Regions from separate parts of the Acidovorax sp. DW039 genome, predicted to be linked through region 2. Evidence: predicted binding sites of a transcription regulator. Region 2 holds the regulator's gene; each other region holds the start of a gene.
The links. The regulator FNR, encoded in region 2, switches genes on or off when oxygen is low (the NO sensors DNR and NnrR bind a similar motif). The targets are predictions, from matches to a motif close to TTGATNNNNATCAA.
Positions count from the first base shown of each region.

Region 1: the regulator FNR is predicted to act here: its motif matches at 1,029-1,042, upstream of AACH87_RS01860 (DASS family sodium-coupled anion symporter).
Region 3: the regulator FNR is predicted to act here: its motif matches at 992-1,005, upstream of ubiM (5-demethoxyubiquinol-8 5-hydroxylase UbiM).

Region 1 covers NZ_AP029019.1:421,079-423,345, reverse strand. The annotation lists gene AACH87_RS01865 (MBL fold metallo-hydrolase) at 191-829, shown strand; gene AACH87_RS01860 (DASS family sodium-coupled anion symporter) at 1,179-2,267, shown strand, end outside.
Region 2 covers NZ_AP029019.1:3,034,904-3,037,170, forward strand. The annotation lists gene hemN (oxygen-independent coproporphyrinogen III oxidase) at 1-766, opposite strand, end outside; gene fnr (fumarate/nitrate reduction transcriptional regulator Fnr) at 956-1,678, shown strand; gene AACH87_RS13530 (hypothetical protein) at 1,760-2,053, opposite strand; gene AACH87_RS13535 (FixH family protein) at 2,121-2,267, opposite strand, start outside.
Region 3 covers NZ_AP029019.1:210,217-212,483, reverse strand. The annotation lists gene AACH87_RS00970 (M48 family metallopeptidase) at 1-674, opposite strand, end outside; gene ubiM (5-demethoxyubiquinol-8 5-hydroxylase UbiM) at 1,065-2,267, shown strand, end outside.

The DNA of each region.
Region 1 (2,267 bases), 2.2 Mb from region 2:
AGTCGGCGCTGCCCCTTGCTATTCCGTTCCTCGCCTATCAGGTACGCCAGGCCACGCGAACGATTGATAAAGTCCAATCAGTTCAACATATTTTGAGACTTTGTTTTGGGCCGCTAGATCTGCGACGAACCGAGCTTTGAAACTATGTTCAGTTTTTTAAAACTTTGTTCAGCACTCCCTTCATTCTTCCATGCTCCACTACGAAACCATCCCCGTCACCGCTTTCCAGCAGAACGCCTCTCTCCTGTGGTGCGATGTCACCCAGCAAGCCGCTGTAGTGGACCCGGGAGGGGACTTGGACGTGCTGCTGGCTGAAGTGCAGCGCCGGGGGTTGACGCTCACGCAGATCTGGCTGACCCATGCCCATATCGACCACGCGGGCGGGGCGGGGGAGCTGGCGCAGCGCATGCAGTTGCCTATCGTGGGGCCGCATCCGGGGGATCAGTTCTGGATTGATGGGCTGCCCCAGCAAAGCGCGATGTTCGGTTTTCCGCCCGCGCAGCATTTCACGCCCACGCGCTGGCTGCAGGATGGCGACACGGTGCAAGTGGGCCATGAAACGCTGAACGTGCGCCATTGCCCGGGCCACACACCGGGCCATGTGGTGTTTCATGCACCGCAGATTGACCGGGCGTTTGTGGGCGATGTGCTGTTTGCGGGCAGCATTGGCCGCACGGACTTTCCGCAAGGCAATCACCAGCAGCTCATCGACAGCATCACCCAGCGCCTGTGGCCCATGGGGGACCAGACGGTGTTTATCCCGGGCCATGGACCCGAAAGCACCTTCGGGCGCGAGCGCAAGACGAACCCTTATGTGGGCAATACCTGAGGCTTTCTGAACAAGCCCTGCCCACCAGGCAGATCATCCGGGTTGGGCGCAAATTCAGGGGACGGCAACCAGGATCTGAGCAAAAACACCCCATAGCGCTCATAAATAAAGCGCAGGCAGCTATTGATTTGATAGCTGCCTGCGCTTTTTCATTTGCGACGATCGCGTTTGCGAGCAGTGAAGACCATACCGCCGAGGCTTGATCCGCATCAACACTGTCCCCCCGCTGCGGGAGCATGCTGTGGCACAGGGCGGCGCGGAGGTGCCGCCTCTTCCGGTGGCCCGTGTGCCGTGGCGGCGATCCCGCCGCGGACATGAGCCACCGGACACAACAAGAAAGTGTTCTCTCATGTCATCCGTTCCTGCTTCTGTTTCCGCTTCTGCTGCACCCAGCAGCTCCTCGACAACGCCTTCCGCAGCACAGACTGCGCCCCCCATCACCTCGCATCCCGAGCCCAGCTCCAACCGCAAGTTCGGCTTTCTGATCCTGGCCGTGGCGCTGTATGGCCTGGTGCTGATGCTGCCCACACCTGCGGGCCTCACGGCCTCCGGGCAAGTGGCGCTGGCGCTGCTGGCACTGGTCATCACGCTGTGGATCAGCGAATGCGTATCGCCCGCCAACAGCGCCGTCATCCTCACCGGCATGGCGGTGCTGGGGTTGATGGGCAAGTCCCTCACCCCCGGTGCCAAGCCGATGAACTCAGCCGATGCGCTGACCACCATGCTGGGCGGCTTCTCGTCCACCGCCGTGCTGCTGGTGGCCGCCGCGCTGTTCCTGGCCGTGGCACTCAAGCACACGGGGCTGGACAAGCGCGTGGCCCTCATCGTGATGAGCCGGGTGGGCATCTCGCCCGCGCGGCTCACGGTGGGCGCAATGCTGGTGGGTTTTGTGCTGGCGCTGTTCATCCCATCGGCCACAGCGCGCGTGGGCGCAGTGATCCCGATCATGGTGGGCATCACCGCCGCACTGGGCCTGCCCGTGGGCAGCAGCCTGGGCGCGGCGCTGATGATCGTCACCGCGCAGGCCTGCTCCATCTTCAACATGGCCATCAAGACCGGCGCGGCGCAGAACCTGATCAGCCTGAATTTCATGCAGACCACGTTTGGCCACTCCGTGACCTGGAGCCAGTGGTTCCTCACAGCCCTGCCCTTCACCCTGGGCATGAGCGTGGTGCTGTTCTTCGTGTCGCTGTGGATCTTGAAGCCCTCGGTTGAATCCAGCGAAAACGCCACCGAAAAGCTGCGCGAGCAGCTCCAGGCCCTGGGCCCCGTCACCGCCCCTGAAAAGCGCCTGATCGCCGTGGCCCTGCTGCTGCTGGTGATGTGGTCCACCGAAGGCATGCTGCACCCGTTTGACACCACCACCACCACGCAACTGTGCATTGCCCTGCTGCTCATGCCCAAGATCGGCGTGATGCACTGGTCGCAGGCCGAAAAG
Region 2 (2,267 bases):
GTTGGGGTTTGAAGCGCTCGGGCAAATGGGCGTAGGCGTACAACGCGATGCGGTCAGGGCGCAGCTGTGCAATCTGCTTCAGCGTGCGATCAAATGACTCAGGAGTTTGCCGCGGCAAGCCGTAAATCAGATCGACGTTGATGGAGTCGAAGCCGATGGATCGTGCAGACTCGACCAAGGCAAACACCTGCTCGGCAGGCTGCACCCGGTGCACAGCCTTCTGCACTTCTGCATCGAAATCCTGCACACCGAAACTCAGCCGATTGAAGCCCAGTTCAGCCAGCAAAGCCAACCTGTCGGCGTTGACAGTGCGGGGGTCCACCTCAATCGAATACTCACCGCCTGGCGCAAGGGTAAAGCTGCGCTTGAGCATGGACATCAACTCACGCAGCCCAACGTCGGAAAGGAACGTTGGAGTGCCGCCCCCCAGATGCAGCTGGCTGACCACCTGCCCTACACCACACTGGGCCGTGTGCAGGTCAATTTCCCGGCTCAGGTACCGCAGATAAACATCGGCGCGATCATGGTGTTTGGTAATGATCTTGTTGCAGGCGCAGTAGTAGCATAGCGACTCGCAAAAAGGAATGTGCACATACAAAGACAGTGGCATCGCCTTGGCACCGGTACCCAGCCCCCGCTGTGCGAGGGCCAGCGTGTAGTCCTCCTGCCCGAAAGCCTCCACGAAACGGTCCGCCGTGGGGTAGGAGGTGTATCGGGGGCCCGGCACATCAAACCGGGTGAGTAGTTCTGGGGTTACTGCGGTCATGGGGATATCCTTGCGTACTGGCTTACTGTGCCGCAGCCTTCTTTTTGCGTCCTTGACCTGCATCAAGTGAAACGATCTCCACTGGAGCGACAATTTGATGCATATCATCTGCTACTACTCGCAGACCGAGGCATGCCGGCCTCCCTCGTCGGGCACGATATGTCCGAACTACATCCAGGTATCTGTGCCATGAATCCGCTCACCATCAAAGTCGCTTGCTCAAACTGCAATCTGCGAGAACTTTGTATGCCTGTCGGCCTGAACGAAGAACAGCTCCAGCGCATCGACGAGGTGGTCGCAGTGCGCCGCAAGGTCAAGCGTGGCGGCACCCTTTTTCGCAATGGTGAGGCGTTCACATCGCTGTATGCCATTCGCACGGGCTTTTTCAAAACCTGCGTGGCGACGGAAGATGGCCGCGATCAGGTGACCGGGTTCCAGATGGCTGGTGAAATCATTGGTCTCGATGGCATCGTGAATGAACACCACACCTGCGATGCCGTGGCACTGGAAGACGCTGAAGTGTGCGTCATGCCGTTTGACCGCATTGAAGAGCTGTCGCGCGAAGTGACTGCCCTGCAGCACCACGTCCACAAGATCATGAGCCGCGAAATCGTTCGCGAACACGGGGTAATGCTGCTGCTGGGCAGCATGCGTGCTGAAGAGCGCCTTGCGGCCTTTTTGCTGAATCTGGTGCAGCGCCTGCATGCGCGCGGGTTTTCCCAGTCTGAACTGGTGCTGCGCATGACGCGTGAAGAGATTGGCAGCTATCTGGGTTTGAAGCTTGAAACTGTCAGCCGCACTTTCTCCAAATTTGTGGAAGAAGGCACTGTGGAAGTGCGACAGCGTCACGTCAGGATTCTCGACACCGACGCCTTGCGACGCATTGTCAACAACCAGCAGGCCTGCCACTAGGCCCACTGACGGAGCAGTAACCAGCTGCGTTCAACACACAATCCCTTCCCCGTTATCGCAACGCGGAAGGGATTTTTGTTATCAAGAGCAGGAAGGCGTCTTGCGGCAGTCGTCCGGGCGATCGTGCTCAGGTACAGGGCAGCGATTCAATTCAAACGGCGACATGGCCAGCAGTGTCGTCAACGCACTGGAAACCATGGTGAGTATCCAGAACGCAAAAAAAACGACCGTGTAAACACCACTGCGCGACAGCCCCAGAGGGTGACCAAACCAGTGCAGATCCTCCGGGTCCACCAAGGCAAATACCAGCATCTCCAGGCCGCCCGCCACCAGGAAGGCGGGCCATGCAATCCACATCAGGCGTTGCGTCCACATCGTTCTGTCTCCTTGCTGCTTGGCTTCAGGCTGAGCTCTTCACAAAGAGCATCGGGACCAACTTAACTCAGCGCGGCTGGTCCTTCAAGGGGGTTAGCGCGTGGTTTCGGCCCTTCACGGCAGGCAACATGCTGGGGTCTGCCTTCTCCAGCGTCTTGTTGATATCGATGCCTTGCTGGTAGTAGTCCTCTGCCACCACCGGATCGGGCCTGGA
Region 3 (2,267 bases), 2.0 Mb from region 2:
AGGCCGTAGTCGTCCGACTCGGTTTCCTGGCTTTGCGAGAACTGGCTGTTGAACAGCTTCTCGCCCAGCTCGCCCAGCTCGGAGTCGGCCAGCTTGGCGGCGGTGCCGCTGGATGCCGCCACCGCCTTGCGGCCTGCAGACGCCATGTAGGCCGTGCGCATGGCGCTCATAGTGTGGGCGTGCTTGACGTGCCCGATTTCATGGCCGATCACGCCCAGCAGCTCCTGGTCGTTCATCATGTCCATCAGGCCCGCATACACGCGGATGGAGCCGTCTGCCGTGGCGTTGGCGTTGACTTCCTTGCTCAGGTACACCTTGAAGTTGAGCTTGAGGCCATCTTCATTGACGTGCTTGGCTGTCAAGCGGGCCAGACGCTGGGCGTACTTGTTGTTGGGCGGAGCCAGCTTCTCGGTGCGGTCACCGTAGGCGCGGTACTGTAGCGCCACCGACTTGAGTTCCTCGTCCGATACGGTGGCTGCCTTGAACACATCCAGCGCTGCGCCCACCTTGTTCTCCGACTTGGTGGCCCCGGTGCCGCCCGTGCTGGTGGAACCCAGCGCGGAGGAAATGGCAGACAGGCTGCTGGCTGCGCTGCCGCCGGTGCCCCCATCAGTGCTGGCGCAGCCCGTCAGCACCAGTGCGCAGGCCATGGCGATGTATGTCAATTGCTTCATGGTGTTTCCCTCTTGGAATGGATGTGAAATCGAAGGCAGGGCGTCACACGGTGGCTCTGCGGTTTGCGAATCGGGCGCACTCCCGCAGGAGCCCCGCTCGGCAAAAGCGCGATTGTTCCATGCACGTCCATGCAAGGCCTTCACCCCTACGCCCAATTGCAACGTTTCGTATCTTTAGGGGGGTGATTGAAACCTGCCCCTATTTGTAACACCCGCGCTGCTTCCCGGTGTGTGCGGACGCGTCACGTTCACTCACTTTGCGTTACATATTTCACGCTCCAGGCCTGCCGTGCACCGCCCGTTTTCGTCGGCATTCCTTGATGCAATGCAAGCCGCTCCCCGGTGCGGGCGCCCACAATGCACGGTCCACTCTTGCGCTCTCACACTTCCATGCAGATGCAAAGCGACGTACTCATCGTGGGCGCTGGCCCTGCGGGCCTGTCCCTGGCCATTTCGCTGGCGCAGGCCGGTTTTACCGCCACTGTGCTGGACCAGAATGCCCAGGCAGCGCTGCAAGACCCGGCCCCGGACGGACGGGAAATTGCCCTGACCCACCCCAGCCACGCCACGCTGCAGCGCCTGGGCAGCTGGGCTGAACTGGCCACCTCCGAGATCGGTCATATCCGGGCAGCCAAAGTGCATGACGGCCCCGTGGACATGCACAGCCCGCTGCATCTGCAAACGCAAATGCAGACGCCGCCCCACGCAGCCCCTGCAGATGCCATGCCCCTGGGCTTTATCGTGCCCAACCACGCCTTGCGCCGCAGCGCCTACGCTGTGGCGGCACGCACCCCAGGGGTGCAGATCCTGACAGGCGTGCAGGTGCAGCGCGTGGCGGCCCTGCCTACCCATGCGGAAGTGGACTTTGCAGCATCGGCCACAGCCCCCGGTAGCGAGGCCCCTGCGCTGCAGCGCCTGTGTGCGCCCCTGGTGGTGGCGGCGGACAGCCGCTTTTCCGCCACCCGCCGCCAGCTGGGCATTGGTGCGGCCATGAATGACTTTGGCCGCACCGTCATCGTGTGCCGCATGCGCCACGCACAACCCCATGCCGACACGGCCCACGAATGCTTCGGCTACGAACGCACCCTGGCGGTGCTGCCCCTGCCCGACACTGCAGACGGCCAGCACCAGTGCTCTGTGGTGGTAACCACCCGCACGGACGACGCCACCCGGCTCATGGCCCTGCCTCCAGCCAGGTTTGCGGCAGAAGTACAAGACCAGTTCCAGACCCGTCTGGGCGAAATGGCACTGGAAGGCGAGCGCCATGCCTACCCGCTGGTGGCTGTGTACGCACAGCGCTTTACCGGCCCGCGCTGCGCACTGCTGGGCGATGCAGCGGTGGGCATGCACCCCGTGACTGCCCATGGCTACAACCTGGGCCTGGCGGGGGTGGAGCGCCTGACCCAGGCGTTGACGGATGCCCGCAGGCGCGGGCAGGACCTGGGCGACCCGGGGGCGCTGGCCGCCTATGCCAGAGCCCATCATCTGCATGCCTGGCCCATCTATCAAGGCACCAATGCCATCGTGCGGCTGTATACCGACGCACGCCCCCTGCCCCGCATGCTGCGCCAGCTGGTGCTGCAAGGCGCACGC